Regions from separate parts of the Kitasatospora sp. NPDC059088 genome, predicted to be linked through region 2. Evidence: riboswitches for the same ligand, from Rfam matches in the RefSeq annotation. Region 2 holds a riboswitch; the other holds the start of a gene.
What was found. A riboswitch is a leader RNA that binds a small molecule or an ion and turns the genes downstream of it on or off. The one in region 2 is predicted to bind glycine.
Positions count from the first base shown of each region.

Region 1: it holds a riboswitch for glycine, as region 2 does, so the genes downstream of both, gcvP (aminomethyl-transferring glycine dehydrogenase) here and gcvT (glycine cleavage system aminomethyltransferase GcvT) in region 2, are expected to answer to the same signal.

Region 1 covers NZ_JBHYGR010000104.1:8,387-25,567, forward strand. Annotated here, with positions in the region: gene ACFWXO_RS33575 (bifunctional nuclease family protein) at 1-233, shown strand, start outside; gene ACFWXO_RS33580 (MerR family transcriptional regulator) at 464-1,108, shown strand; gene ACFWXO_RS33585 (vancomycin high temperature exclusion protein) at 1,206-1,928, shown strand; gene ACFWXO_RS33590 (DNA polymerase IV) at 2,016-3,407, shown strand; gene ACFWXO_RS33595 (MFS transporter) at 3,600-5,090, opposite strand; gene ACFWXO_RS33600 (PRC and DUF2382 domain-containing protein) at 5,262-6,377, opposite strand; glycine riboswitch at 6,601-6,704, shown strand; gene gcvP (aminomethyl-transferring glycine dehydrogenase) at 6,941-9,841, shown strand; gene ACFWXO_RS33610 (DUF5999 family protein) at 9,978-10,169, opposite strand; gene ACFWXO_RS33615 (hypothetical protein) at 10,577-11,149, opposite strand; gene ACFWXO_RS33620 (glutamate--cysteine ligase) at 11,526-13,031, shown strand; gene ACFWXO_RS33625 (CPBP family intramembrane glutamic endopeptidase) at 13,108-13,896, shown strand; gene ACFWXO_RS33630 (HAD domain-containing protein) at 13,874-14,410, opposite strand; gene ACFWXO_RS33635 (MFS transporter) at 14,510-15,784, opposite strand; gene ACFWXO_RS33640 (dienelactone hydrolase family protein) at 15,891-16,592, opposite strand; gene ACFWXO_RS33645 (sugar porter family MFS transporter) at 16,680-17,181, opposite strand, start outside.
Region 2 covers NZ_JBHYGR010000005.1:3,687-17,568, forward strand. Annotated here, with positions in the region: gene ACFWXO_RS03665 (ABC transporter substrate-binding protein) at 16-1,785, opposite strand; gene ACFWXO_RS03670 (ABC transporter permease) at 1,851-2,840, opposite strand; gene ACFWXO_RS03675 (enhanced serine sensitivity protein SseB C-terminal domain-containing protein) at 3,297-4,247, opposite strand; gene ACFWXO_RS03680 (enhanced serine sensitivity protein SseB C-terminal domain-containing protein) at 4,363-5,160, opposite strand; glycine riboswitch at 5,347-5,451, shown strand; gene gcvT (glycine cleavage system aminomethyltransferase GcvT) at 5,698-6,819, shown strand; gene gcvH (glycine cleavage system protein GcvH) at 6,919-7,299, shown strand; gene glyA (serine hydroxymethyltransferase) at 7,383-8,651, shown strand; gene ACFWXO_RS03700 (L-serine ammonia-lyase) at 8,787-10,154, shown strand; gene ACFWXO_RS03705 (MDR family MFS transporter) at 10,254-11,849, opposite strand; gene ACFWXO_RS03710 (NADPH-dependent FMN reductase) at 11,875-12,468, opposite strand; gene ACFWXO_RS03715 (TetR/AcrR family transcriptional regulator) at 12,612-13,358, shown strand; gene ACFWXO_RS03720 (nuclear transport factor 2 family protein) at 13,355-13,783, opposite strand.

The DNA.
Region 1 (17,181 bases), on a different contig from region 2:
AGGGCGTGTTCTACGCCGAGCTGGTCTTCACCGGCGGGGTCGAGGTGAGCGCCCGGCCGTCCGACGCGATAGCGCTGGCCCTGCGCACCGGCACGCCGATCTACGGGAGCGAGGAGGTGCTCGCGGAGGCGGGCATCGCGATCCCGGACGAGCAGGAGGACGAGGTCGAGAAGTTCCGCGAGTTCCTCGACCAGGTGTCGCCCGAGGACTTCGGGGGCGGCGGCCCGCAGTAGGGCGAACGGCGGACGGGGCTGGTCAGCCCTTTTGCATGCCGTTTTGCCAAAATCCGTCCACCTACCCACACTAGGGGCACGAAAAACCACTCTCCTGAGTGATGTGGTTTGTCTGGCCCGGCGTGGCGATCGTTGACGGGTCATAGGGGACTGCCTACCGTCAGGAGTGGCTGTCCGGGTGGCCGATGCCCGCAGTCGGTTGCCCGCAGCACGAGTGGACGGAGGTAGGCATGAGCAGCACCGGCGATGACGCGGCCGTGGGAGGCCTGTGCTCCGTGCACGTGCCGCGCACCGCTCGCACCGTGTCGGACCTGCCCAGGATGAGCAGGTTCCCGGCCGTGCAGCCGGGCCAGCCCGCGATCGAGCGGCTGGCCCCGACGTCCGAACTGGTCGGCTTCCGCGGCCCGACGGCCTGTGCGGCGGCCGGCATCACGTACCGACAGCTGGACTACTGGGCCCGCACCGGGTTGTTGGAGCCCAGCGTCCGCACGGCGTACCCGGCGACCAGTCAGCGGCTCTACAGCTTCCGCGACGTGCTGCTGTTGAAGATCGTCAAGCGGCTGCTCGACGCCGGCGTCTCATTGCAGAACATCCGGGTGGCCGTCGCCCATCTGCAGGCGGCCGAGCAGGCCGACCTGGCCGGGCTGACGCTGATGTCCGACGGCGCGACGGTGTACGAGTGCACCACGCCGCAGCAGGTGGTCGACCTGTTGAAGGGCGGTCAGGGCGTGTTCGGCATCGCGGTCGGAGCGGTCTGGCGGGAGCTGGAGTCGACCCTCGGGCGGCTGCACGCGGAGCGGACCGACACCGGTGAGACGCTGGTCGGTGACGATCCGGCGGACGAACTGGCGCAGCGGCGCAACCGGGCGGTCTGACCGGCAGCACTTCCACGGGGCCGTGGGCAGGAACGGGGAACCGTTCCGGCCCACGGCCTCGTCGTGTTGCCTGGTGAAACGATCGAGGGAGGGGCACGTGAAGGTCGGCACCGGGATATCGGAGTTGCTGCGGCGTCGGGCCGGCGGGGTGCGGGCGCGGCTGCGGGAGCGCCGTACGCAGCGCAGGGTCTTCCAGGCGACGACGCTGCTCTGCTCGCTCGCGCTGGCGCCCAGCGCCTGGCTGTGGGTCGGGGCGGGGGACCGGGTGGGCACCGTGGAGAGCGCGCCCTCGGCTCCGGTGGCGGTGGTCTTCGGCGCCGGGCTGGACCAGGGCAAGCCGTCGCCGTACCTGGAGCACCGGCTGGTGGCGGCACTGGACCTGTACCGGGAGGGCAAGGTCAAGGCCATCCTGGTGACCGGGGACAACGGGCGGATCGAGTACGACGAGCCGGACGCGATGTACCGCTACCTGACCGAGCACGGCGTCCCCGGGGACCGGGTGGTGCGGGACTACGCGGGCTTCGACACCTGGAACTCCTGCACCAGGGCGCACCGGATCTTCGGGGTGGACCGCGCGGTGCTGGTCAGCCAGGACTTCCACGTCCGTCGGGCGCTGGCGCTGTGCGAGGCGGCGGGGATCCGCTCGTACGCGGTCGGCGTGCCGGAACTGCACGACACCACCTGGCTGTACGGCGGGCTGCGGGAGGTCGCCGGGGCGGGCAAGGCGGCCGTGAACGTCTGGCTGCGGCCGGACCCGGCGTTCCTCGGGCCCAAGGAGGACGGCATCCCGAAGGCGCTGGCGGAGGCCGCGAAGCAGTAGCCGGGGGGCGTGGGCGGGCGCCGGGCGTCGGCCGGGACCTCGGCCGGGTTCGTACGCACTGTCGGACCCGTGCGCGATGATCGGCGGGTGCGATCTCTGCCGAGCATCATCCACCTCGACATGGACGCCTTCTTCGCGGCGGTGGAGCAGGCGGCCAAGCCGAGCCTGCGCGGGAAGCCGGTGGTCGTCGGCGGGCTCGGCGGGCGCGGGGTGGTCTCCACGGCCTCGTACGAGGCGCGGCGGTTCGGGGTGCACTCGGCGATGCCGATGGCCCAGGCGCGGCGGCTGTGCCCCAACGCGGCCTTCCTGTCCGGGCGGTTCGAGGCGTACCGGCAGAACAGCGAGATCGTGATGGGACTGCTGCGCCAACTGTCGCCGCTGGTGCAGCCGTTGAGCCTGGACGAGGCCTTCGTCGACCTGATGGCCGGTCCGTACGGCCCGGTGCTGTCGGAGGCGGACCACGAGACCGGGGAGCGGCTGGTGCTGGCCCTGGCGGAGGACCTCAGGGCGGACATCCAGCGTCTCACCGGGCTGACCGGTTCGGTGGGGGCGGCGGGCTCCAAGCTGATGGCGAAGATCGCCTCCGAGCAGGCCAAGCCGGACGGGCTGGTGCTGGTCGAGCCGGGGCAGGAGCGGGCCGTGCTCGGCCCGATGCCGGTCCGGGCGCTGCCCGGGATCGGGCCGGCCACCGAGCAGGTGCTGCGCCGGGCCGGGTTGAGCACGGTGGCGGACCTCGCGGAGGCGGGGGAGGCGGAGCTGGTCCAGCTGCTCGGGCGGGCGCACGGCACCGGGATCTTCCACATGTCGACAGGGCTGGACGACCGGCCGGTGGTGGCCGACCAGGATGCCAAGTCCGTCTCGGTGGAGGACACCTACGAGGTGGACCTGGCTGACCGGGACCGGGTGCTGCGGGAGGTGGAGGCGCTCGCCGGGCGCTGCGTCCGGCGGCTGCGCTCGGCCGGGCGCTCGGGCCGAACGGTGGTGCTCAAGGTGCGGCGGTTCGACTTCTCGACGCTGACCCGCTCGGAGACCCTGGGCGGGCCCACCGACGACGCTGCGGTGATCACGGCGACGGCCCGGCGCCTCGCCGAGCAGGTGGACATCACCGGCGGGGTGCGGCTGCTCGGGGTGGGCGTGGCCCAACTGGCCGACTACACCCAGGAGGACCTCTTCGCGCAGGCGCTGCGGGAGGAGGCGGCGGAGCACGCCGAGGTGGCCGAGGCGGCGGTGGCCGAGGAGGAGCCGGAGGAGGTCGTGGTGCGGCGCTGGATGCCCGGACAGGACGTCCGGCACGCCGAGCTGGGGCCGGGGTGGGTCCAGGGCAGCGGAGTGGGGCGGGTGACGGTGCGGTTCGAGACGCCGTGGAGCGGGCCGGGCCGGGTGCGGACCTTCGCGGTGGACGATCCGGCGCTGGAGCCGGCCCGGCCGCTGTCGCTGCGGCAGCCGGAGGAGCCGGACGCGGACGGGGCTGAGGCGTAGGGGGCTGAGGGACGGTGCCCGAGGCGGGCGGGCGCGGTAGCGGCCCGGGAACGCGGAACGGCCCCACCCGGTAGGAAGTACCGGGTGGAGCCGCATACCGTGCCGGGCCCCGGACGGTCGCGATGCCCTCGCGACCGGGCGGAGGCCCGGGCCCGCGCGTCCTGTCCCTGAACGCGCGGGCCGGACGCCTCGTCAGGCGTCGGTCTTGGCCAGCTCGGGGCTGGAGTCCTGCCGGGCCGCGCCGCCGGCGACGGTGACGGCCGGCTTGGTGGTGCGGATCAGGAAGGGGACGACGCCGGCGATGACGCAGACGACGGCCGTGACCCAGAACGCGTGCTTGTAGGCGTCCAGGGTGGGCAGCAGCACCGGGATCTTGATCGGGAGCTTCATGGTGTCGCCGGTCAGGATGGCGGTCATCACGGCGGTGCCGATCGCGCCACCGACGGTGCGCAGCACGGAGTTCATGCCGTTGGCGATGCCGCTCTGCTCGACCGGGACGGCGCCGTTGATGAAGGCGGGCATCGCGGCGAAGGCGAGACCGATACCGAGGCCGAAGATCGCGGAAGCGGTGTAGATGTCGCCCTCGGCGCTGTGCCGCAGGGCCAGGTAGGCCATCGCGATCGCGCCGAGGACGCCACCGAGGACCAGCGGCAGGCGCGGGCCGCGGCGGGCGATCATCAGGGCGCCGATCGGGGCGGCGACCATCGAGCCGATCGCGGACGGCAGCAGCATCACACCGGCGTGCAGCACGGTCGCGGTGAAGCCGTAGTGGGCCAGCTTCTCCGGGGTCTGGGCGAAGTTGCTGATGACCATGAACGAGCCGTACATGCCGAAGCCGATCAGCAGGCCGGCCAGGTTGGTGAAGGCGACGGCCGGGCGGCCCATCATCTTGAGGTCCACCAGCGGGTGGGCGACCTTGGTCTCGATGACGCCCCAGATCAGGGCGACCACCGCGGCGACGGCGAACAGGCCGAGGGTCTTGGTGGAGGTCCAGCCCCAGTGGTTGCCCTGGCTGACCGCGACCAGCAGGGCGGAGAGCCAGCCGGCCAGGGTGAGCGCGCCGAGCGGGTCGGCGCCGCCCTCCTTGTCGGTCACCGGGTCGGTCGGGACCCGGAAGGCGACCAGGGCGATGGCGAGCAGGCCGAAGGCCAGGCCCATCCAGAAGATCGACTTGTAGTTCCAGTGCTCCAGCAGCAGGCCGGTCGCGACCAGGCCGAGGCCGGAGCCGACGCCCATCGAGGCGCTGATGGCGGCGACGCCGCCGGTCACCTTCTGCTTGGGCAGCTCGTCACGGACGATGCTGATCGCCAGCGGCATCACGCCACCGCCGGCGCCCTGGAGGACGCGGGCGACGATCAGCCAGGTGAAGGAGTGGGTGCAGACGGCCAGCGCCGAACCGGCGATCAGGCCGGCCAGCGAGATCAGCAGCATGGGCTTGCGGCCCCGGAGGTCGCCGAAGCGGCCCAGCAGGGGAGTCAGCACGGCCGCGGACAGCAGGTTGGCGGTCATCAGCCAGGTGATGTTCGACCCGGAGACGTCCAGTTCCTTGGCCAGCGACGGCAGGATCGGGACGACCGCGGTCTGCACCACGCTGAAGGACAGCATCGCCAGGATGAGGGCCGGCAGGACCCGGGCGTTGCTCTGCTTCTCGGCCGCAGTGGTGGGCTGTGGTGCCTCACTCACGGTTGCTTCCTCCCGTACATAGTGAATGAACTCAAGTAACTGTGCGGGTGGATAGTTCATGATGTCAAATATCGAGTGGTTAAGGTTTGGCAAAGTGGGGAACTACGGCGCAACACGAGGGCCCCGGACCGGAGTCCGGGGCCCTCGTGGAACGGGCGGAGATCGGGGAGGTCAGGCCAGCGGGCGCAGGGCGGCGGGCCGGGGGCCGTCGGCCGCGTGGACGAGCGCCTCGCCCGCCTCGGCCGGTGCGGTGGCGGCCGTGTCGTCGTGGACCTCGACGTGCTCGCGGCGGAGCTCGTCCCGGACCACCTCCTCCTCCGTGTAGCGCTCCACCACCAGGCGGACCCGCTCGATCGGGGCGAGGTACTTGCGGACCACCGGCCGCTCCTCACGGAGGGTCACCTCCTCGACCGCCTCGTCGATCTCCTTCTCGGTCAGCGAGGCCAGCTCGGCCTCGCCGACCGGCATCCGCTCCACCCGGACCCGCTCGCGGACCACCGGGACGCGGCGCTCGACCTGCTCGCTGGTCACGTACTTGCGCAGCTTCGCGGTGCCCAGCACGTGCCACTCGGTGGTGATGTCCAGCCGCTCCTCGCGGCAGGTGATCTCGACCGGGCCGCTGGGGGCCGAGGAGGCGGCGGTGCCGTTCGCGGCCGGGGTGGTCGCGGCGGGCTGCGGCTTCGGCTCGGCCAGGTGGGCGGCGGCCGGCGCGAGGACGGTGCCGTTGGCGATCGGTGCGGGGGTGCTGAGGGTCCGCACGTGGGCCTCCGTGGCGGTGTCGGTGCTGGTGTGGGTCGTGCCGGTGCTGGTCATGGTGGTCGTGCCCGTCGCGGTCGCGGTCGCGGCCGGGGCGGGGTCGGGGTCGGGGGAGTGGAAGGCGATCGGCTTGGCGGCCGCGGCGGCCGTGGTGGTGCCGAAGTCGAGGTCCGGCCGGTCGTCCCGGGCGGGCTCCGTGGTGGCCGGACGGCCGTCCGCGGGGGTGTCGAGGCCGTAGTAGCGGTAGAGCTGGAGCTCCTGGGCCGGCGACAGGTGCTGGCCCACGCCGAAGTCCGGCGAGTCCTTCACCAGCGACTTGTCGTACGGCACCCGGAGCTCCTCGCCGGAGAACTCGCTCGTGGTGAGCGGGACGAAGGCGTCCCGGCCGAAGATGCCGGTGCGGACGGCCGCCCACTCCGGATGCCCGGTGGCGTCGTCCAGGTACACCTCGTCCACCGTGCCGATCTTGTCCCCGTTGCGGTCGACCGCCTTGTGGCCGATGAGGTCCCTGGGGTCGATGTCGGTCTGCACTCTTTCCTCCAAGCGCTGCGCCTGCGGAACTCCCGCAGGTGAGGCGGCCGGAGCACCCGTCCCGTCCGCCACTTCACACCAAAAGCCATCAATCGGACGCGCGCGACCGGGGTGCGCCGGACGGGCTCCGCGCTGGGCCGTCCGGGGGACGCGCGTAGACCCGGAGTGACCGGACGCACCCGTGATCGGAAGCCCTCCCGCTGGTACCCTGGGCCGCGACCGCCGAGCCCGCTCGGGAGAGTCCCCGACAGTGAAAACCGCTGGTCGGGGCGCCGAAGGAGCAACTCCTCCCCGGAATCTCTCAGGCATCCGTACCGTGCGGGATAGGTCACTCTGGAAAGCAGGGCAGGACCGCCGGCGCGGGAGCCGACGATCACCACCCTCACCGACGGTGCAAGCCGACGGCGCGCCATCGCGCGGCGTGCGGGCGAAGCTCTCAGGTCCCGATGACAGAGGGGGAGGCCTTTCGGGTCCGCCCGCCCAGGTCGGTCCGCTGTCCGCAGCGGCGCGACCGGCCGGCGTGCGTACCCCCGCCGGTCCGTGACCAGGAGGCCTCGACCACCATGAACGCCCAGCCGAACGCGGGACGCCCCACCAGCGCCTCGACCCTCACCGAGCTTGAGCTGGCCAGCCCCTTCGAGAACCGCCACATCGGCCCCGACGCCGCCGCGCAGGAGAAGATGCTGGCCTCCGTCGGCTACGGCTCGCTGGACGAGCTCGCCGCCACCGCCGTTCCCGAGGCGATCCGCTCCATCACCGCCCTGGACCTGCCCGCCGGCCGCAGCGAGGCGCAGGTCCTCGCCGAGCTGCGCGAGCTGGCCGGCCGCAACCAGGTGCTCCAGCCGATGATCGGCCTGGGCTACTACGGCACCTTCACCCCGCCGGTGATCCTGCGCAACGTCATGGAGAACCCGGCCTGGTACACCGCGTACACCCCGTACCAGCCGGAGATCTCGCAGGGCCGCCTGGAGGCCCTGCTCAACTTCCAGACCCTGGTCTCCGACCTGACCGGTCTGCCCACCTCCGGCTCCTCGCTGCTGGACGAGGGCACCGCGGCCGCCGAGGCGATGGCGCTGGCCCGCCGCGTCACCAAGGTCAAGGGCGGCGTCTTCCTGGTCGACGCCGAGACCCTGCCGCAGACCGTCGCGGTGATCAACACCCGCGCCGTGCCGACCGGCGTCGAGGTCGTCGTCGCCGACCTGTCCGAGGGCATCCCGGCCGAGATCGCCGAGCGCGGCGTCTTCGGCGTGCTGCTGCAGTACCCGGGCGCCACCGGCGTGGTCCGCGACCTCACCGCGGTGATCGAGCAGGCGCACGGCCTGGGCGCGATCGTCGCCGTCGCCGCCGACCTCCTGGCGCTGACCCTGCTCAAGTCCCCGGGCGCGCTGGGCGCCGACATCGCCTGCGGCACCTCGCAGCGCTTCGGCGTCCCGATGGGCTTCGGCGGCCCGCACGCCGGCTACCTCTCGGTGCGCGCCGAGTACGCCCGCTCGCTGCCCGGCCGCCTGGTCGGCGTCTCCGTCGACGCCGACGGCAACCGCGCCTACCGCCTGGCCCTGCAGACCCGCGAGCAGCACATCCGCCGCGAGAAGGCCACCAGCAACATCTGCACCGCCCAGGTGCTGCTCGCCGTGATGGCCTCGATGTACGCCGTCTACCACGGCCCGGACGGCCTGGCCGACATCGCCCGCCGCACCCACCGCTACGCCGCCGCCCTCGCCGAGGGCCTGCGGGCCGGCGGCGTCGAGCTGCTGCACGGCGAGTTCTTCGACACCGTCACCGCCGTCGTCCCGGGCCGCGCCGCCGAGATCGCCGCCGCCGCCCGCGCCAACGGCATCAACGTGTTCCAGGACGGCGAGGACCGGATCTCGGTCTCCGCCGACGAGACCACCACCCGCGAGCACCTGGCCGGCGTCTGGGCCGCGTTCGGCGTCCCCGCGGTCGAGGTCGCCGAGGCCGCCGACGCGCTGCCGGCCGCGCTGCTGCGCGAGGACGAGTACCTGACCCACCCGGTCTTCCACAGCCACCGCTCGGAGACCGCCATGCTGCGCTACCTGCGCCGCCTCTCGGACCGGGACTACGCGCTGGACCGCGGCATGATCCCGCTGGGCTCCTGCACCATGAAGCTCAACGCCACCACCGAGATGGAGGCGGTGACCTGGCCGGAGTTCGGCCAGCTGCACCCCTTCGCGCCGGTCGACCAGGCCGCGGGCTACCTGACCCTGATCCGCCAGCTGGAGCAGCAGCTCGTCGAGGTCACCGGCTACGACGCCGTCTCGATCCAGCCGAACGCCGGCTCCCAGGGCGAGCTGGCCGGCCTGCTGGCCGTCCGGGCCTACCACCACGCCAACGGTGACGCCCAGCGCGACGTCTGCCTGATCCCGTCCTCGGCGCACGGCACCAACGCCGCCTCCGCGGTGATGGCCGGCATGCGCGTGGTCGTGGTGAAGACCCTGGTCGACGGCGACGTGGACGTCGAGGACCTCAAGGCCAAGATCGAGCAGCACCGCGACAACCTGTCGGTGCTGATGGTCACCTACCCGTCGACCCACGGCGTGTACGAGACCCAGATCACCGACATCTGCGCCCTGGTGCACGAGGCCGGCGGCCAGGTGTACGTCGACGGCGCCAACCTGAACGCCCTGGTCGGCCTGGCCAAGCCGGGCAAGTTCGGCGCGGACGTCTCGCACCTGAACCTGCACAAGACCTTCTGCATCCCGCACGGCGGCGGCGGCCCGGGCGTCGGCCCGGTCGCGGTGCGCGCCCACCTGGCGCCGTACCTGCCGAACCACCCGCTCCAGGAGGAGGCCGGCCCGGCCACCGGCGTCGGCCCGATCTCGGCCGCGCCGTGGGGCTCGGCGGCGATCCTGCCGATCTCCTGGGCGTACGTCCGGCTGATGGGCGGCGAGGGCCTCAAGCACGCGACCCAGGTCGCCGTGCTGAACGCCAACTACATCGCCAAGCGCCTCGCGCCGCACTTCCCGGTGCTCTACACCGGCCCGGGCGGGCTGGTCGCGCACGAGTGCATCATCGACCTGCGCCCGCTGACCAAGGAGACGGGCGTGACGGTGGACGACATCGCCAAGCGCCTGATCGACTACGGCTTCCACGCGCCGACGATGTCCTTCCCGGTGGCCGGCACGCTGATGATCGAGCCGACCGAGTCCGAGGACCTGCACGAGATCGACCGGTTCTGCGACGCGATGATCGAGATCCGCGGCGAGATCGACAAGGTCGGCTCGGGCGAGTGGGCGGCCGACGACAACCCGCTGCGCAACGCCCCGCACACCGCCGCCGTGCTGGCCGGCGACTGGGCGCACGGCTACTCGCGGCAGGAGGCGGTCTTCCCGGCGGGCGTGAACCCGGCGGACAAGTACTGGCCGCCGGTGAGCCGGATCGACGGCGCGTACGGCGACCGCAACCTGGTCTGCTCCTGCCCGCCGCTGGACGAGTACGGCGTCTGATCGACCGCGCAGGAACAAGGCAGGGCCCCGGCAGAACGTTTCTGCCGGGGCCCTGCCCTTGTGTGCTGTCCGGGTGTCGGACGGGTTACCGCGTGGGCTCGGGCCGTGGCGGCGCGGGCGGCGGGGCGGCGTGGGCTCAGGCTGCGTGGGCGACCGGGCGGCGCGGGGCGATCACCCGGCCGTCGGGCAGCAGTTCTCCGGTGTCCTCGAACAGGAGGACGCCGTTGCAGAGCAGGCTCCAGCCCTGCTCCGGGTGGCAGGCCACCGGCTCGGCCGCTTCGCGGTCCTCGGACTCGGCCGTCGGGCACTCAGGACGGTGCTGGCACATACGCGTACCCTCGCTTCGCTCTGCGATCCTCCCCGTGGTGCGGTTCCCGGAGGTCGAGCCGTCCGGGGCCGCCGTGGTGGTCGGATCCTGTCCGCGTGCCGGCCAGGTTTGGCCAGCACTCAAGTGGGTAGGACAGGGGGTCCTTCCACGCTGGTTCCCAGTGTCGGCATCTGCGGACGCGCGCGCAGCAATTTCGTGACATGCGCCACAACTCCGGGGCAGAGATCACCCGTTCAGGTGGGGCCGGGGAGAAATCGCGCACCAGTGGGCCAGTCGGGGCATGGCCCGAGAGGGCCATGGCGGATGGCCCGTCCGGGTAGTGGCCGTTCGGGTGAGGGCGGCGGGCGGGGCGGGCGCGGCGAAGGGCCGCCGGGCGCGGTGCCCGACGGCCGGTGCGGTGCGCGTCCTCAGGGGGAGCCGAGCAGCAGGGATCCGGCCAGCGGGGCGCGGGCGAGCAGCGGGAGCAGCTCGGCGGCCGGGTAGGCGCGGTGCGCGGTGACCCCGAGCGGGGCCGGGGCCAGCGGGATCAGCAGGTCGGCGGACGGGCCGGCGTCGGGGCTGTGCAGCCAGAGCGCGGTGGCGTACTGGCCGGGGAAGGTGAGCAGCCGGGGCTGGCGGCGGGAGCGGGAGCCCTGGGCGAGCTGCCAGGCCTCGCGCAGTGCCCGGACGGTGGAGGAGAGGTACGGGCCGGCGGTGAAGTGGGAGAAGGTGTGGCCCTCGGGGCTCTGCACCACCTCGGCGGCGGCGGCCACGTCGGGGCCGTCCTTGATCAGGAACCGCCAGCCGGTGCGCCGGGCGGCGGGCAGCTCGGGGCGCGGGCCGTCCAGGACGTGCACCGCGAGCGGGTGCGCGGGGAGCAGTGGACCGGTCGGGTGACGCAGCGCGGCGGCGGCGGGCTGGCGCAGCGCGGTCTCCGAGTCGAGCGCGCCCAGGACCGCGCGCAGGGCACTCGGTGGGGGCTGGGGGGTCTGCAGGGTCATGGCGGGGTCCGCCTCTCCAAGCGAGATCGGCGTGCGAGTGCGGCATACCGGCGCGGCTCGGTGCGTCCACGGTGACGGGGGCCGGCCTTGTCCGGTTGTGCAGGATCGCGGCGCCGGCGCGGTCTCCGCCGTCGATGAGGGACTCGGGGCGGGAGCGGACCGGCCGGAGCGCAGTGCGAACTCAGCGGCTTCATCGAACAAATGCGCAGGGTGATCTGTTTATCACAGGCGGTGGCGGCGGGCAAGTCTGCAGATGACCTGAATTCCCGTCAGATGCCTTGCAATGCAAGCCAGTACAAGCATTCGGGTATCGATCTTCGAGGTGGGCATGATGCTGGCACGGTCGACCGGCCGGGTGTCTCAGGAGGAGGGGACCGTGGGCGAGAAGGTCGTGGCGACACGGGCGGATCTGGCGGACCGGCAGCAGTACCGGCTCAAGCTCCAGGCCTGCCTCGACGCGCTCGGGCGGATGCTGCGCGAGGACCGCTTCGACCGGCCGCGGGCCGTGATGGGGCTGGAGATCGAGCTCAACCTGGCCGACGAACAGGGCCTGCCGGTCATGCGCAACGCCCAGGTGCTGAGCGCGATCGGGTCCAGCGACTTCCAGACCGAACTGGGCCAGTTCAACATCGAGGTCAACATCGTGCCGCACCGGCTCTGCGGGCACGTCTTCGAGGAACTGCGCGAGGAGATCGACACCGGGCTGCGGTACGCCGACCGGCAGGCGGCCGAGGCCGGCGCCCGGATCGTCATGGTGGGCATCCTGCCGACCCTGGAGAACGACCACACCGGGCTGGACGCGATGAGCCACAACCAGCGCTACAGCCTGCTCAGCGACCAGATCCTGGCCGCCCGGGGGGAGGACATCGCGCTGGACATCGAGGGCGTGGAGCACCTCCAGCTGGAGTCCATCACGATGGTCGCCGAGGCCGCCGCGACCTCGCTGCAACTGCACCTCCAGGTGACCCCGGAGCGGTTCTCCTCGGTGTGGAACGCCGCCCAGGCGATCTGCGGGCCGCAGCTGGCGCTCGGCGCCAACTCCCCCTTCCTGTTCGGACGGGAGCTGTGGCGGGAGACCCGGCCGGTGCTCTTCCAGCAGGCCTGTGACACCCGTTCGGCGGAGCTCAAGGCCCAGGGCGTGCGCCCGATCACCTGGTTCGGCGAGCGCTGGGTGGACTCGGCGTACGACCTGTTCGAGGAGAACCTGCGCTACTTCCCGGCGCTCCTGCCGATCTGCGACGACGAGGACCCGCTCAAGGTGCTGGCCTCCGGCGGCGCGCCCAGGCTCGCCGAGATGCGGCTGCACAACGGCACCATCTACCGCTGGAACCGCCCGGTGTACGACGTCTCCGGCGGGGTCGCGCACCTGCGGGTGGAGAACCGGGCGCTGCCGGCCGGGCCGACGGTGGCCGACACGCTGGCCAACGCCGCCTTCTACTACGGGCTGGTGCGGGTGCTCGCCGAGCAGCCCCGGCCGGTCTGGACCCGGCTGCCGTTCGAGCGGGCGGACGAGAACTTCCGCCAGGGCGCCCGGTACGGCATCGACGCGGTGTTCCAGTGGCCGCGCCCCGGCCGGGCCGGCCGCGGCGGCGGGCTGCAGACGGTGTCGGCGGTCGACCTGGTGCTCAACGAGCTCCTCCCGATGGCCTACCAGGGGCTGGACGAGTGGGGAGTGGAGCCCGCCGACCGGGACCGCTACCTGGGGATCATCGAGCAGCGCTGCCTGCGCCGCACCAACGGCGCCGCCTGGCAGAGCGCCACCTTCCACCGGTTGCGCGAGCAGTACGGCATGGACCGCCCGGCCGCGCTCGCCGCGATGACCAGGCGCTACGCCGAGCACATGCGCGGCGGCGAACCGGTGCACACCTGGCCGGTGGGCTGAGCCCGCCGCTGTGTCAGGATGATCGCTCCGGTCGTCGGCCGACGACCGGAGCGACCGTCCGTCCGCTGGAGCACCCGTGACGACCCGCCCGACCGTGCCGGAGACCGTGCGGCCCGACCGACGCCTGCTCGGCGTGGAACTGCTGGTCGTCCTCGGCCTCTCGCTCGGGGCCAGCGGGATCAGCGCGCTGATCAGCTTCGCGGGCTCGCTCACCGAACCGCTCCAGCTCGGGCAGCAGGTCGCCACCCTGAACGGCTCGCGCGCGCCCGGGCGGCCCTGGCTGGACCTGGTCTGGCAGCTGTACTACATCGGACGCGGGCTGATGCCGGTGGTGCTGGTCGGCTACCTGCTGGTGCGCGAGGGCGCCTCGCTGCGGGTGCTGGGCTTCGACCTGCGGGAGAAGCTGCGCGACCTGGGCCGGGGCGCGGCCGTCGCGGCGGCGATCGGCGGCTCCGGGCTGGTGCTGTACCTGGCCTCGCAGGCGGCCGGGTACAACCTGACGGTGGCGCCCTCCGGACTGCCGGACGTGTGGTGGCGGGTGCCGGTGCTGGTGCTGTCGGCCTGGCAGAACGCGATCCTGGAGGAGGTCGTCGTCCTCGGCTACCTGCTGCGCCGGCTGGGGCAGCGGGGATGGTCCTGGCCGGCGGCGGTGGTGGCCAGCTCGGTGCTGCGCGGCTCGTACCACCTGTACCAGGGGGTCGGCGGGCTGGTCGGCAACATGGTGATGGGGGCGGTGTTCTGCCTGCTGTACCGGCGCTGGGGGCGGGTGATGCCGCTGGTGGCGGCGCACGCGCTGATCGACACGGTGGCCTTCGTCGGGTACGCGCTGCTCGCCGGGCACGTCAGCTGGCTGCCGACCCCCTGACCGGTGATCCCGACAGGGACTGGCTGCGCGGCGGGCGGGCGAGCAGCCGGTCGACGTGCCGGCGCTCCAGGCCCCGGCCGGGGTCGATCGGCAGCAGCAGGCGGTCCCGGCGCCACAGCGAGCGGCGGACCAGCCGGGACGGGATGACGTCGTCCACCCAGGCGAACGGGCGGCCCTCGGCGTAGCGCAGCAGCGGTGCCCACTTGCGGGCGGAGAACAGCTGCATCAACGGGACGTGCGGGTCGCCGGGTTGCTGGACGTACCCGGTGAAGCGGACGAAGGGGAGCGGGTCCAGGCCGATCGCCGGGGCGATGTGGGTGTTGGCGTGCTCCTCCCAGGTGGTGGCCCAGACCAGCTCGTACGTCCCGGCGAGTTCGCGCAGCCAGGCGCCGTGCTCGGCGGAGAGCAGGACGGCGTAGCCGAGCAGGGTGTGGGTGTCGAACCCGGCGTCCGGAGGCGGGCAGACCGGGTTCAGCACCCCGTCGACGTCCAGGAACAGCAGTGGCTTCGGCACCGGTGGGCCCCCAAGTGGATGGATCTTCCTACCCGGTCGGACGAACCGTCGGCCCCGATGGTTGCTTTCCGACGGGCGCACGCGGGGCGCACAGGGCGCTCACGGCGCGGGCGCGGGTTCGCCGGCGGGCACCGGTGCGTCCGGGGTGCTTCCCCGCGGGTCGCGGCGGGAGAGCCGGCGGATCTGCGGGTCGATCAGGACGACGGCGCTCAGCAGCAGGCACAGCGCCGCGCAGGCCCACAGTGCGCCGGAGAGGCCGAGCGCGGCCGCGGCCGGGCCGGCCAGCGCGGTGCCGACCGGGGCCAGCGAGTAGGAGCCGAGCTCGTCGTACGCGGAGACCCGGGAGAACATCTCCTCCGGGATCTCCTGCTGGAGCACGACCATCCAGTTGACGCCGAAGACCGTGACGCCGACCCCGGACAGGAACATCGCGGCGATCAGCAGCGGCAGCGGGGCGCCGGCGGCCAGGGCGAGGGCCGGGGCGCCGAACAGGAACACGCCCCAGTTGCCGACCAGCAGGATCCGGCGGGGGCGCCAACGGGCCATCAGCAGGCCGGTGACGACCAGGCCGACGCCGTACGCGGACATCGCCAGGCCCCAGGCGCCCGCGCCGCCCAGGCGTTCGTCGGCCACCGTCGGCCCGTACACCGCCTCGACGGTGTTGATGCAGGCCACCACGACGGCGAACTGCAGCACGATCACCCACAGCCAGCGGCGGGAGGCGAACTCCCGCCAGCCCTCGCGCAGGTCGCGCAGCATGCCGCCGCCGGAGGGGGCGGGCGCGGACTCGGGCTCCAGGAAGAAGCGCAGGGAGGCGGCGACCAGGAAGCAGAGGGCGTCCAGGGCCAGCACCCAGCCGGGGCCGACGGCGGCGGTGAGCGCCCCGCCGAGGGCGGCGCCGCCGATCTGGGAGGCGTTCAGGCCCATCCGGAAGACCGCGAAGGCGCGGGCGGCGTGCTCCTGGGGGACGGCCTGCATGATCATGCCGCCGGCCGCGGGGGAGTAGAGGGCGTAGCCGGCGCCGCCGGCGGCGGAGAGCACCAGCAGCTGCCACAGCTGGACGTTCCCGGCCAGCACCAGGGCGGCCAGCACGGCCTGGGAGGCGCCGCTGAACAGGTTGGCGGCGACCATCACGTGGTGGCGCGGGAGCCGGTCGGCGAGGGTGCCGCCGACCAGCAGGAACAGCACGGTCGGCAGCAGCCGCGCGGCGGTGACGTAGCCCACCTCGGTGGCGCCGCCGCCGTTGCCGAGGACGGCGAAGGCGGTGGCGATGGGGGCGCCGGCGTTGCCGAGGCCGCTGATCACGGTGGCGGCGGTCTGGATGCGGAAGTTGCGGCTCGCCCAGGTGGGGCGGCGGGGGAGTGGGGTCGGCACCCGGGTGACTATGGTCGGAGTTCGTACCGGTGTCATCCGGATTTCGCGCCCGAACCGGTGGGGGCGGGCGCCGGCGGCGGATGGGGCGGGGCGGTGGGGCGGGGCGTCAGCCCAGGTGGCCCCAGAGGAAGGTGAGGGTACGGCGCCAGGCGATCCGGGCCTGGAGGGCGTCGTAGGTGCCCAGCGGGTTCTCGTCGTTCATGAAGGCGTGCCCGGCCGGGTAGAAGTGGATCTCGGGGCGGACGTCGGTGGCCTCGCCGATCCGGGTGGCCGCCTCGTCCACGGCGGCCATCGGGATCGAGCCGTCGAGTTCGCCGAAGTGGCCGAGGACGTGGGCGGTCAGGCCGCGGTAGTCGAAGTCGGGGTCCGCCGGGAGGCCGTAGAAGGGGACCGCGGCGGCCACGGCGTCGCCGGCCCGGGCCGCCAGCATCAGGGCGAAGCCGCCGCCCATGCAGAAGCCGACCGCGCCGACCGCGTCGCCGACCACGCCGTCCAGCGCGAGCAGGTGGCCGACGGCGCCGGAGAGGTCCTCGACGGCCCGCTCGACCGGGAGTTCGCGCTTGAGCCGGGCCGCCTCGGCGCCGTCGTGGGTGGTGGTGCCGCCGAAGAGGTCGGGGGCCAGCACGGTGAAGCCTTCGGCGGCGAAGCGGTCGGCCATGTCCGCGACGTGCGAGGTGAGCCCCCACCACTCCTGGACCACCACCAGGCCCGGTCCGACGCCCTGCGGAGGGCGGGCCAGGTACCCGTGCGCGGTGCGGCCGTTGCTCGGGAAGCTGACGTTCTGCCGGGGGCCGCCGTGGTCGGGCATGGCTTCCTCTCGGTGGGTCGGGCCGGTCGGGGCTGGGCCGTTCGGCGGTCGGGCCGTCTGCGGCGGGGAGCGGGAGGGCGGGGCCGGTCAGCCCATCTCCTCCAGGGCGCGGCCCTTGGTCTCCTTGATGCAGAAGGCCACGAACGGGATGGAGAGCAGCGCGAAGGCCGCGTAGATGACGTACGTCGCGGAGAGGTTCCAGTCGGCGAGGTCCGGGAAGCTGACCGTGATCGCCCAGTTGGCGATCCACTGGGCCGAGGCCGCGACCGACAGGGCCAGCGCCCGGATCCGGTTGGGGAACATCTCGCCGAGCAGCACCCAGACCACCACGCCCCAGGAGAAGGCGAAGCAGAGCACGAACACGTGGGCGGCGACCAGGGCGACGGTGGCGTGGGTGTTGTCCAGGGTCGCGGTGTCGCCGGTGCCGTGCCGGTAGGAGAACGCCCAGGCGGCGGTGCCCAGCGCGGCCGCCATGCCGATCGAGCCGGCCAGGGCCAGCGGCTTGCGGCCGATCCGGTCCACCAGGGCCATCGCGATCACCGTGCCGATCACGTTGACGATGGAGGTGGAGAGGCTGATCAGCAGCGAG
Region 2 (13,882 bases):
GCGGAGCCAGGCTCTTTACTTGGTGGTGCCGATGTTCAGGTAGTCGTACTCACCCGAGAAGGCCGGGGTGGACGCCAGGTTGGTGGCGCTGTCCGGGCGGTACAGGAAGACCTTGAAGTCCGTCAGCGGGACGTACACCGCGTTCTCCATGACCTTCTTGTCGATGTCGCCGTAGATCTTCTCGCGGGCGGCCCGGTCCGGGTTGACCGCGGCGTCGTCCAGCATCTTGTTGACGGCCGGGTCGTTCAGCTGGGCCAGGTTGCTGTTGCCGGAGGCCTTGATCGCGCGGCCGTCGACGATCTGCTGCAGGAAGCCGTAGCCGGTCGGCCAGTCGGCGCCCCACTGCATCATCATCAGACCGATGTTGTGGTCCTGGGTGTACTGCGGCGCACCGGCCGAGTCGGTCAGGTACTTGCCCTGCGGGAACTGCTGGATCTCGGCGTTGATGCCGATGTTCTTGAGCTGCGCCTGGATCGCGGTGGCCGCGGCGACCTCGGTCGCGCGCTCGGTGCGGGCGGACAGCACGGTGGTGAAGCCGCCGTCCTTGCCGCAGGCCTTCAGGGCGTCCTTGGCCTTGGCCTGGTCGCCCTTGTTGTCCTTGGTCTCGAACAGGTTGAAGTCCTGGTGGCCCGGGATGTCCGGCGGGAGCACGGTGTTGGCCACCTGGCCGCGGATCGGGCCGCCGAGCGCGGTCTGCACCGCGACCTTGTCGACCGCGAACTGGACGGCCTTGCGGCACTCGATGTTGTCGAACGGCGCGACCTTGGTGTTGATCGCCATGTAGACCAGGCGGCCGCCGTAGGCGTTGTCGGTCTTCGCCTTGAGCTTCGGGTCGCGCAGGATCTGCGCCTGGGTCTGCGGGTCGACGCCGCCGCCGACCAGGTCGACCTGGGCGTTGCCGGCCAGCAGGTCCTTGTCGATGGTGGCCTGGTCGATGTTCATCTTGAGCACGATCTTGTCCGCGAGCTGCTTGCGGATCGGGTCGGTGCTCTTGTCCCAGTTGGTGTTCGGGACCAGGACGGCCTGCTTGCCGTCCTCGTAGGACTGGAACTTGTAGGTGCCCGAGGAGACGACGTGCTTCACGTAGTCGGCACCGGTGTCCTTGGCCTGCGGGACCGGCACCGTCTGCGGGGCGCTGACCAGGTAGTCGAAGTCCGCGAAGGGGTGCTGCAGGTGGAAGACGATCGTGGTGTCGTCCGGCGTCTCGATCGACTTGAGGTCGCCGGTCTTGTCCTTGTACGGACCCTGGTACGGCGTGGGGTTGTCGACCAGCAGGTCGTGGAAGTACGTCGGGCCGTTGGAGTTCACCTCGGGCGCGAAGTTCGAGCGCTCCACGGCGTACTTGACGTCCTTGGAGCTGATCGGGGTGCCGTCGTCGTACTTGAGGCCGGCGCGCAGCTTGTACGTCCAGGTCAGGCCGTCCGCGCTGGGCTGGCCCAGTGACTCGGCGAGGTCCGGGACCAGCTTGTTGCCGTCCGCGCCGGCGGCCGGGTTGAAGGTGGTCAGCGGACGCCCGTACAGGCGCGAGAAGTTGTAGATGTAGGCGTAGTAGGTGTTGCCCGGGTCGAGGGAGTCCGGGGTGCCCTTCATCTCGTAGGTGACCGTCCCGCCCTTCTTGTCCGAGGCGTTGACGATCTGCTTGGTGGCCGCGTCGGCGCCGCCACCGTTGGAGTCGGCCGAGTTGGAGCTTCCGCTGGCGCTCTTCGGGCTGGACGAGCAGCCGGTGACGACCAGGACCGCGGCAGCGGCCACGGCGGTCAACGCGACGGTACGGGACCTACGCATGGGTGGGATCAACCCCTTGAGGATGTGGAGGAGGGAGGGCCTGGCGCCTGCGCATTGACGCAGGGTCAGTTGCTCTTGGGATCGAGGGCGTCACGCAGCCCGTCGCCGAGCAGGTTGAACGCGAGCACGGTGATGAAGATCGCGACACCGGGGACCACCATGTACTGGGGGTCGACCTGGTAGTAGTTCTTCGCGTCCGCCAGCATGCCGCCCCAGGAGGCCTGCGGGGGCTGGATGCCGACGCCGAGGAAGCTCAGCCCGGCCTCGAAGAGGATGTTGGTCGGGATCAGCAGGGTCGAGTAGACCAGGATCGGGCCGACCAGGTTGGGCAGCAGTTCCTTGAACAGGATGAACGGGCCGCGCGCACCGAGGCTGCGGGCCGCGTGGACGAACTCCCGCTCGCGCAGCGAGAGGGTCTGTCCGCGCACGATCCGGCCCATGTAGGGCCAGTTGAAGAAGCCGATCACGAAGATCAGCACCAGGATGTGCAGCGGCAGGCCGTGCAGGCCGAACGCGCCGCCCTGGAGCGAGGCGGAGATCGCGATGGCGAACAGCAGCAGCGGGAACGCCAGGAAGACGTCCATCAGCCGGCTGATCAGGGTGTCCACCCAGCCGCCGTAGTAGCCGGCCATCACTCCGAGCACGGTGCCGATGGTGTTGGAGAGCACGGTCGCGCCGAAGGCGACCAGCAGGGAGACCCAGGAGCCGTCGACCACGCGGGAGAGCAGGTCACGGCCCTGCAACGGGTCGATGCCGAGCAGGTGGTCCCCGCTCATCCCGCCCCAGTCCCCGAGCGGGAGTCCGCCGAGGTTGGCGTCCAGCAGGTCCGGGTTCGGCTGGTCGGGGTCGAGCCCGAACAGGGCTTCGATCGGGCCGGACAGGACGGCCAGGAGGATCAGCAGGATCACCACGACGCCGCCGGCGACGGCGGCCTTGTCCCGCTTGAAGCGGGTCCAGGCGATCCGACCGAGGGAGCGGCCCTCGATCGTCTTGGCCGGGCTCGGGGAGGCGGGCGCCTCGGGTTCGTTCCCGGCGGTAGTGATGGGTGCGGTCATGGTCAGTTGGTCCCCTCGCCGACGGTGGCCGGCCCACGGGTGCCGGGCGCCGGCTTCGGCGGTACGGCTGCGGACGTGCGGAGGTGCTAGGAGCAGGTGGTCGCGGCAGTGCGTCGTGCACGGGCAATGCCTCCACGCGGGATGGGCGTCGCGTGGATCGAGCGGTCGGCGTGCGCGTTCACCTTCGTGGGGTTTCCAGTACGCGCGATGCGTTGCGCAGAACTCTCTGTCATCCGAACTGGCTTGCGCCAGCCCTGACAACCGACAGATGCCCAACTGTGATCTGCCTGCATGCACGCCTCCGATCTTCGGCATATACCTCTTCACATGGGTGTAACTGCCATGTCAAGCTGCCTCTGCGGAGAGTGGGGAAATTCGTCCGGAAAGCACCGAAGCCGACCTGATGGTGAATCAAGTCGGCTTCGGGTGACAGATTGTGGTTATCGGGTTTGGTGATCAGCGCCCGGGGTAGCCGGGCCACTGCGGCTGGGCCGGCTGCCCCCAGCCCGGCGCGGGCGGCTGGGTGCCGTACGCGTAGCCCGGCATCGACTGCCCGGGTACCGGCCGGCCGGGCATCGACTGGCCCGGGTACGGCTGCGGCACCGGCGGGTACGGGCCGGTCTGCGGACGCCCGGCCTCCCGGTCGAAGAACGGCCGCGCGTTGGCGCGCATCCACAGCGCCACCGGGTCGAACTCGTCCGCCATCGCCACCGTGGACACCGCGAGCCCCTCCGGGGCCACCGCGATCGCGCGCTGCATCAGCGCCCGCACCGCCTCCACGGCCGGCGGCGAACTCTCGTACAGGTCCAGGCCGATCGCCAGGTACGGCTCCCCCACCGCCGGCTGCACCCTGGCCCGGCGCAGCGCCCGCACCGCGCGCACCTCACCGGCCTGCCGCTCCAGCAGCGCGAAGAACTGCTGCGCGTCGACCTGCGGCTCGCTCAGCTTCAACGGACCGGCCGGCAGCCGGTCCAGGCCCGCGGCGACCCGCCGCAGGTCCGCCCAGGGCACGCCGACCCCGCCGCCCGGCGCGTGCGGGTTCAGCCACAGGCCCCAGCGGGTGCGGTACAGCGAGGCGGCGATCTCCCGCCCCGAGATGACCTCGTGGGCCCGCGCCCAGCCGGAGGCCGTCAGCTGCTCGGGCGAGGTGACGGCCGGCGCGTAGCCGTGGCCGCTGATCTCCATGTTCCCGTACTGCGCGTCCGGGCTGCCCGGCGTGCCGTGCCAGAGCAGCATCCAGACCTGGCCGTCGGCCAGCGCGTGCAGCAGCCGCTCGTACGCGTCGAAGCGCTCCGGCGCGACCTCGCGCAGAGCCTGCTCCAACCCGCCCGGGTCCGCGCCCGGGCGCCCGGCCGGTGCCTGGCCCCAGGGCCCCGGCGCCCCGCCCGCTCCCGTTCCCGCACTCATGCGCCCACCTCGCCGCGCCTCTTTCCTGAACCCGCCGGCCCGTCAGCCGCCTGCACGCACCCTATGGCGCGGCACCGGCCGCCGCCACGGCGACGTGCCTGTGAAGGATCCCCGCTCACACCCGCGAGTAGAAGGGCATGACCCGGGTCGACAGCCACTCGACCACCGGGTCGTCGGCGAGGTCGAGCAGCACGAGGTGGACGCCTCCCGGCAGCGGTGCGGTTCCCAGGGCTCGGCCGAGCGCCTCGTTCACCGCCCCCGGGTCGGCCGGGGCCGCCGGATCGAGCTGCACGCCCACGAACATCACGGTCGGCTCGCCCTCGATGCTGGCCAGCGCCCGGCGCGCGGTCAACACCCCCGGCAGGGCCGACAGTTCGGCCCGGCAGGCGGCCAGGAAGTGCTCCGGGTCCTCGCCCGGCACCGGCTCGCGCAGGGCCACCCGGCCGCCGGTCGGCCCCTCCGGCTGCTGCTCCCAGCGGTCCTCCCGGGGGCCGCGGCGCAGCTCCGCCACGCCCTGCGGGGGCACCGGGATGCCCACCGCCGCCTCCGGGTTGACCGCGATGCCCACGCCCAGCGGCAGCCCGCGGGCGAACTCCCAGGCCGGCGCGACGGCGAAGGCCATCCCCGGCGCCTGCTGCAGGAACACCTCCTGCGAGGAGAACACCGGTACGTACGGGGCCCCGGCCAGCTCGACGGTCGGCAGGTCCAGCGACTGCCCGGCCGGGTCGCCCCCGGCCGGCAGCGGGATCCACACCTGGCTGCGGGCCAGCACCTCGATCACCCGCGGGGTCGCCCCCGGGTCGCCCAGCGCGGCCGTCAGCACCTGCTCCAGCTCGTTCGCGGGCCACGCGCCGCCCGACGGCGCCGCCTGCGGCCCGCCCCACCCCTGCTGCTGCTCCACCGGGTACTCCATGCGCCGCCGATCCGGCCCAGGGCCGGGTCGGCCGCCCACTGCTGCGCCGACGCGATGATTTTAGGGCCCGGGTCCGCCCGACCGCGGTGTGACCGGGTCCCCTCTCCCCTCCTCCGCGAGGACGTGCCATGATGTGCGCGTCCGACGGCATGCGCCGCGGGCCCCCACAACTCCACACCGGCCGCTCGAACCCGCGCGGGAGAGCCCGGAATGCCCCTCGGGGGGCACAGCCGGCGCCGAAGGAGCAAGTCCTCCCCGGAATCTCTCAGGCCCCCCTACCGCGCGGGTTAGGCACATCTGGAAAGCGGCGCACGACCCGGTCGCGCGCCCACCCACGGTGCAAGCCGCCGTCCTGTCCCCGATGCTGGAACCAGCCGACGCTGGTGCCGGCTGCGGGCAGGTGGGCGGTGAAGCTCTCAGGTTCGACGACAGATGGGGAGACCCACGCCGCCGCATGCCCGCGCGCGGGGTCGGTCCCCGAGCGGGTCCGGTCCGGCGCGCGCACCCCTGAGTGCCCCGACCGAGGAGTTCCTGGCCATGTCGTCCCTCCGCCTGACCGCGCTCGACGCGCTGCACCGCGCCCTCGGCGCGACCATGACCGACTTCGCCGGCTGGGACATGCCGCTGCGTTACGGCAGTGAGCGCGAGGAGCACCTCGCGGTCCGCACCAAGGCCGGTCTGTTCGACCTCTCGCACATGGGCGAGATCACCGTCACCGGCCCGCAGGCCGGCGAGATGCTGGACCACGCGCTGGTCGGCTTCGTCTCCGCGCTCGGCGAGCTGCGCGCCCGCTACACCATGATCTGCGCCGAGGACGGCGGCATCCTGGACGACCTGATCGTCTACCGGCTGCGCGAGGACGCCTTCCTGGTCGTCGCCAACGCCTCCAACGCCCAGCTGGTGCTGGACGAGCTGATCGCCCGGGCCAAGGGCTTCGACGCCGTCGTCACCGACGACCGCGACACCTACGCGCTGATCGCCGTCCAGGGCCCGGAGGCCACCGCGATCCTGGCCGAGACCACCGACGCCGACCTGCCCGGCCTCAAGTACTACGCGATCCTCCCGGCCACCGTGGCCGGCCGGGAGGTGCTGCTGGCCCGCACCGGCTACACCGGCGAGGACGGCTTCGAGATCTTCTGCGCCCCGGCCGACGCCGAGCCGGTCTGGCGGGCGCTGACCGCCGCCGGCGAGGGCCGCGGCCTGGTCCCGTGCGGCCTGTCCTGCCGCGACACGCTGCGCCTGGAGGCGGGCATGCCGCTGTACGGGCACGAGCTGTCCACCGACCTGACCCCGTTCGACGCCGGCCTGGGCCGGGTCGTGCGCTTCGACAAGACCACCAACGAGGGCGCGTTCGTCGGCCGCAGGGCGCTGGAGCAGGCCGCCGCCGCGGCCGAGACCAACCCCCCGAAGGTGCTGGTCGGCCTGGTGTCCGAGGGCAAGCGGGTCCCGCGCGCGGAGTACACGGTGGTCTCCACCGAGGGCGCCCCGATCGGCCGGATCACCTCGGGCGCGCCGTCCCCCACGCTGGGCAAGCCGATCGCGATGGCCTACGTGGACGCGGCCCACGCCGCCCCCGGCTCCACCGTCGCGGTGGACGTCCGCGGCAAGCACGAGCCGGTCCAGGTCGTGGCGCTGCCGTTCTACAAGCGCGCCCGCTGAGGCCGTCGCCGCCCCTCGTTTTCCCATCGGCGCACGTCGGAGCCGTCCGTGCGGCGGCCCGCTGCGTCGTACCCGCTTCCCATCCTGGAGAATGACGCCATGAGCAACCCCCAGCACCTGCAGTACACCAAGGAGCACGAGTGGCTGACCGCCGCCGAGGACGGTGTCTCGACGGTCGGCATCACCAAGCACGCCGCCGACGCGCTCGGTGACATCGTCTACGTGCAGCTCCCCGAGGTCGGCGACACGGTGACCGCCGGCGAGACCTGTGGCGAGCTGGAGTCGACCAAGTCGGTCAGCGACCTGTACTCCCCGGTGACCGGCGAGGTCACCGAGGTCAACCAGGACGTCCTGGACGACAACAGCCTGGTCAACAGCGCCCCGTTCGAGGGCGGCTGGCTGTTCAAGGTCCGCGTGGAGGCCACCGACACGCTGCTCAGCGCCGCCGAGTACGACGCGCTCACCCACGCCGAGGGCTGAGCCCCGCCGGGACGGGCCGCAGCACGGCGGTCCGTCCCGCTCTCCCACCGTCCCTCCGCTCTCCTCCCCGGGAAGACCACACCATGACGGTTCTCAACCAGTCCCTGCACGCCCTCGACCCGGAGATCGCCGCCGCGGTCGACGCCGAGCTGCACCGCCAGCAGACCACGCTGGAGATGATCGCCTCCGAGAACTTCGCCCCGGTGGCGGTCATGGAGGCCCAGGGTTCGGTGCTCACCAACAAGTACGCCGAGGGTTACCCCGGCCGCCGGTACTACGGCGGTTGCGAGCACGTCGACGTGGTCGAGCAGATCGCGATCGACCGGGTGAAGGCCCTGTTCGGCGCCGAGCACGCCAACGTCCAGCCGCACTCGGGCGCGCAGGCCAACGCCGCCGCGATGTTCGCGCTGATCCAGCCGGGCGACACCATCCTGGGCCTGAGCCTGGCCCACGGCGGTCACCTGACCCACGGCATGAAGATCAACTTCTCCGGCAAGCTCTACAACGTGGCCGCCTACCACGTCGACGAGAAGACCGGCCAGGTCGACATGGCCGAGGTCGAGCGCCTGGCCAAGGAGCACCAGCCGAAGCTGATCATCGCCGGCTGGTCCGCCTACCCGCGCCAGCTGGACTTCGCCGCGTTCCGCCGGGTCGCCGACGAGGTCGGCGCGCTGCTCATGGTGGACATGGCGCACTTCGCCGGCCTGGTGGCCGCGGGCCTGCACCCGAACCCGGTGCCGTACGCGGACGTGGTCACCACCACGACCCACAAGACCCTGGGCGGCCCGCGCGGCGGCGTCATCCTGTCCAAGGCCGAGTGGGCCAAGAAGATCAACTCGGCGGTCTTCCCGGGCCAGCAGGGCGGTCCGCTGGAGCACGTGATCGCGGGCAAGGCCGTCGCCTTCAAGGTCGCCGCCTCGGAGGACTTCAAGGAGCGCCAGGAGCGCACCCTGGAGGGCGCCAAGATCCTCGCCGAGCGCCTGCTCCAGGCCGACGTCGCCGAGGCCGGCGCCTCGGTGCTGTCCGGCGGCACCGACGTCCACCTGGTCCTGGTCGACCTGCGCAACAGCCAGCTCGACGGCCAGCAGGCCGAGGACCGGCTGCACGAGGTCGGCATCACGGTGAACCGCAACGCCGTCCCGAACGACCCGCGCCCGCCGATGGTCACCTCGGGCCTGCGGATCGGCACCCCGGCCCTGGCCACCCGCGGCTTCCGGGCCGAGGACTTCCGCGAGGTCGCCGACGTCATCGCCGAGGCGCTCAAGCCCGCCTTCGACGAGACCGTCGCCGCCGCGCTCAAGGCCCGGGTCACCGCCCTGGCCGAGAAGTACCCGCTCTACCCGAACCTCTAGTTCGGCCGCGGGTGACCGGCCTCACTCCGGCCGGACACCTGTCACTCCGGGGCACCGCGCACACTGGAAGTGCGCGCGGTGCCCCGTTCCGTGCACCGCCCAGTCCCTCCACGAGACCAGACAAGGACGTCCCCCGTGGCCCTCAGTGTCTTCGACCTCTTCTCCATCGGCATCGGCCCGTCGAGCTCCCACACCGTCGGCCCGATGCGCGCCGCCCGGATGTTCGCCCGCCGCCTGCGCTCCGAAGGCCTGCTGGAGCAGGTGACCGCCGTACGCTCCGAGCTGTACGGCTCGCTGGGCGCCACCGGCCACGGCCACGGCACCCTGAAGGCCGTCCTGCTGGGCCTGGAGAACAACTCGCCCCGCACCGTCGACGTCGACCAGGCGGACAAGGACGTCGAGCGGATCGCCGCCGAGAAGCGGATCAACCTGCTCGGCGAGCGCCCCATCGACTTCGACCCCGACAGCCAGGTGATCCTGCACCGGCGCCGCTCGCTGCCGTACCACGCCAACGGGATGACCCTGTGGGCGTTCGCGGCGGACGGCTCGACGCTGCTGGAGAAGACCTACTACTCGGTCGGCGGCGGCTTCGTCGTGGACGAGGACGCGCTCGGCGCGGACCGGGTCAAGCCCGACGACACCGCCCTCAAGTACCCCTTCCGCACCGGTGACGAACTGCTCCGGCTCAGCCGGGAGACCGGGCTGTCGATCTCCGGCCTGATGCTGGAGAACGAGAAGGCCTGGCGCAGCGAGGAGGAGATCCGCACCGGGCTGCTGGAGATCTGGTCCGTGATGCAGGAGTGCGTGCGGGCCGGCATGAGCCGCGAGGGCATCCTGCCGGGCGGGCTGAAGGTCCGCCGCCGGGCCGCCTCGGGCGCCCGGGCGCTGCGCGCCGAGGGCATCGGTCCGGCCAACGCGATGGAGTGGGTGACCCTCTACGCGATGGCGGTCAACGAGGAGAACGCCTCCGGCCGTCGGGTGGTCACCGCCCCGACCAACGGCGCGGCGGGCATCATCCCGGCCGTCCTGCACTACTACCTGAACTTCATCCCGGGCGCGGACGAGGACGGCATCGTCCGCTTCCTGCTCGCGGCCGGCGCCATCGGCATGCTCTTCAAAGAGAACGCCTCCATCTCCGGCGCCGAGGTCGGCTGCCAGGGCGAGGTCGGCTCCGCCTGCTCGATGGCCGCGGGCGGCCTCGCCGAGGTCCTCGGCGGTAGCCCCGAGCAGGTCGAGAACGCCGCCGAGATCGGCATCGAGCACAACCTCGGCCTCACCTGCGACCCGGTCGGCGGCCTGGTCCAGATCCCCTGCATCGAGCGCAACGGCATGGCCTCGGTCAAGGCCGTCACCGCGGCCCGGATGGCGCTGCGCGGCGACGGGCGCCACCACGTCTCGCTGGACAAGGCGATCAAGACGATGAAGGAGACCGGGGCGGACATGAAGATCAAGTACAAGGAGACCTCGCGCGGCGGCCTCGCCGTGAACGTCATCGAGTGCTGATCGCGGCCCGCTGACGAGCGGCCCCCGGGCGGAACCCCGTACCGCCCGCGGGCCGCTCGCGCTTTCTCGGGCCCCTACCGCCCCCGGCGGGCGGCAGGGCTACGGCGTGGCCGCCCGCACCGCCGGGCTCGGGCTCGGCTCGGGGCTCGACGACGGGGCCGGGTTCGGGCTCGGGCGCGACGCCGGGCCGGCGGCCGGGTTCGGGTTCGGGTTCGGCCGGGCCAGGAGGGCGACCGCCGTCGCCACCGCCGCCAGGCCGAGGCCGCCGGCCACCGCGCCGTGCAGCCCGCTGGTGACCGCCGTGCCGACGGCGTCCCGGACGGCCGGGGGCAGGCCCGCCAGCGTGGCCGGGGTGAGCCCTCCGCCGCCGGTCAGGTGGGCGGCGTCGGCCGGGCTCAGCCGCGCCTCCAGGCCAGCGGTCAGCCGCGCCGTGTAGACCGCGCCGAGGGCGGCCATGCCGAGCGAGCCGCCGAAGCTGCGCAGCAGGGTCACCACGCCCATCGCCGCCCCCATGTCCTGGCGCGGCACCGCGCCCATCGAGGTCAGCATGGTGCTCTGCATCAGCAGCCCGATGCCGATCCCGGCGACCGCCGTGAGCCCGGAGGCCACCGCCACCGGCGTGTCCGTCCCCAGGAACAGCAGCAGCACGGACCCGGCCAGGGTCAGCGCCCCGCCCAGCACCGGGTAGCGCCGTTCGCCGCCGGGCCGGCCCATCAGCCGGGCGGTGACCAGCTGGGTGCCCATCATGCCGAGCATCAGCGGCAGCAGGAGCAGCCCGCCGGTGGTCGGTGTCGCGCCCTGGACGAACTGCAGGTACTGCGGCAGGTAGCCGATCAGGGCGAGCATCACCGCACCGGCCAGGAAGCCCAGCACCTGGGCCACCGAGAAGTTGCGGCTGCGGAACAGCGCGGGCGGGATCAGCGGCCCCGGGGCGCGCAGTTCGACCGGCACGAAGGCGGCCAGTGCGACCACCGCGACCACGCCGGTGCCGAGGATCAGCGGCGAGGTCCAGGCGTACGTCGTCCCGCCCCAGCTGCTGACCAGGGTGAGTCCGAGGATGCCGGTGGTCAGCAGGGCGACCCCGGCCCAGTCGAAGGGGACGCGGACCCGTTCGGCCTTCGGCAGCCGGACCGCGAGGGCGACCGCGGCCAGGGCGAACAGGCCGACCGGCAGGTTGACGTAGAAGGCCCAGCGCCAGCTGAGCCGGTCGGTGAGGAAGCCGCCGAGCAGCGGCCCGCCGACGAAGGCGATCGGCATCAGCACCCCGATCACCGACTGCACCCGGCCCCGGTCGGTGGCGGGCACCAGCACCCCGATCACCGAGAGCGCGCCGACCATCAGCCCGCCCGCGCCGACCCCCTGGAGCGCCCGGAAGGCGATCAACTCGCCCATGTCCTGGGCGAGTCCGGACAGTGCCGAGCCGAGCAGGAAGACCGCCACCGCCCACTGGTAGGCGCCCTTGCGCCCGTACAGGTCGCCGAGCCGGCCCCACAGCGGGGTGGCGGCGGCGGAGGTGAGCAGGTAGGCGGTGACCGCCCAGGAGAGGTGCTCCAGTCCGCCGAGGTCGCCCACGATGGTGGGCAGCGCGGTGCCGATGATCTGCCCGTCGAGGGCCGAGAGGAAGATGCCGAGCATCAGCCCGAGCACGCCGAGCAGCGGCGGCTTGGGGCGGTCGTCGGTCGGTTCCGTGGTCATGGCGGTTCCCCCTGTCCCGTCCGGTTCAGGCGGTGAACGGCCGGGCCTGCCGGGCATCCCGCAACGCCTGCGCCCACCAGTCCAGTTGGTCGAGCAGGGTCTTGGCGGCGGCATCGGCGGCCGGGTCCTTCGGCTTCCCGTCGGCGTCGAAGGCCTGGGCGGCGCCGTGGAAGCTGACCGTGTTGCGGATCGTGACGGAGTTCAACTCGGCCATCACCACGCGCAGTTGCTCGACCGCCCGGAGGCCGCCGGAGAGTCCGCCGTACGAGACGAAGCCGATCGGCTTGCCGTGCCACTGCTGGTTGTGCCAGTCGATGGCGTTCTTCAACGGCGCGGGGAAGCTGTGGTTGTACTCCGGCGTGACGAACACGAAGGCGTCGGCGGCCGCCAGCCGGGGCGACACCGCGGCGAGCAGCTCACGTTCCTGCTCCGGCAGTTCCGCACCCCAGGACGGCATCACGGTGGGCAGCGGAGTGGCCGCCAGGTCGATCAGGTCGGCGGTCATGCCGCCGCGGGCGTCGAGGTGGCCGAGCAGCCAGTCGGCGACGACCGGGCCGAAGCGGCCGTCGCGGGTGCTGCCGAGCACGACCGCGACCTTGAGGTTCTGCTCCGTGGACATGGGGGTCCCCCTCCAAGATGATGTGTACGCCGTATCGGCGATGGATACAACGTACACACTGATGCGTACGGCGTCTACTAGACGGATACGGTGTACACGCGAGTGATACGGTGGCCCCTCCCACCGGAAGGAGCCCGCCCCCCATGCCCGCTCAGCAGGCCCCCAGCGGGGACGACGACCAGGACAAGCCGCAGCTCTCCCTCTGGGAGCGGCTCGACCGCCCGGCCGCCGCACCGCGCACCACCCTGACCCCGCACCGGATCGCCGAGGCCGCGGTCGCCATCGCCGACGCCGAGGGCCTGGACGCCGTCACCATGCGCCGGCTCGCCACCGCGCTCGGCGTGGCCCCGATGGCCGCCTACCGGTACGTCTCCGGCAAGGACGAACTCATCGAGCTGATGGCCGACTTCGTCTACGGCCAACTCCCCCTGGACGCCCCCGCCGACGGCTGGCGCGCGGCCATGCGCTCACTCGCCGTCCACCTGCGCGCGATGAACCTGGCCCACCCCTGGATGGTCCGGGCGGCCACCCCGTTCTCCCTCACCCCCCACCAGCTCGCCGTCCCCGAGCGGTCCTTCGCCGCCCTCGCCGAGCACGGCCTGGACGCCGACACCACCATGGCGATCTTCCGCACGGTGGCCGGCTACGTCCACGGCTCGGTCGCCTCCGAGGTCGCCCTGGCCGCCCTGCGCCGCGACCACAACTGGTCCGACGGCGACGAGACCCGCGCCGGCCTGGCCCCCCGGATGACCTACCTGATGGGCACCGGCCGCTACCCCGCCTACCAGCAGTACCTCCAGCGGGCCACCCGCAAGGACGACCCCGCCTGGCACTTCGAGACCGGCCTCGACTGCGTCCTCGACGGCATCGCCACCCACTTCGCCATCTAGCTCCCGGCTTCCAACCGGGCGGCGACCGCACCGAGGCGCCCCATCGCGTGGGCGACGCCGAGGCCGTCCATGTAGTCCCGGACGTGCACCAGCAGCCCGCCCCGGGCGCGCAGCACCAGCAGCCCCGGCAGGGCGAACTCCGCGCCGGTGGAGGCGACCGTGCCGATCACCAGCTGCTCCACGGTGAGCACCTCGGGGTCCGCCCCCGGGTGGACGGCCACCTCCCGGACCTCCCGCGGCCGGGCCTCGCTCGCACCCCACGCGGCCCGGTACCCGGCCCGGACCTCCTCCCGCCCCCGGTAGCGCGCGGGCATCCCCGGGAACAGGAACGGGAACTCGTGCACCCCGTCCTCGGCGTACAGCCCGGCCAGCGCGTCCGCATCCAGGTCGAGCATCGCCCGCCGGTACCGGGCCAGCAGCTCCATTGGACCGGCCGTGGTGGAATCCGACATCGCCGCAAGCCCCTTCCTCAACGGGCGGGGCGCCAGGATCCTTGCACGGCAGTCCACTTGGCCCCCGCCGGA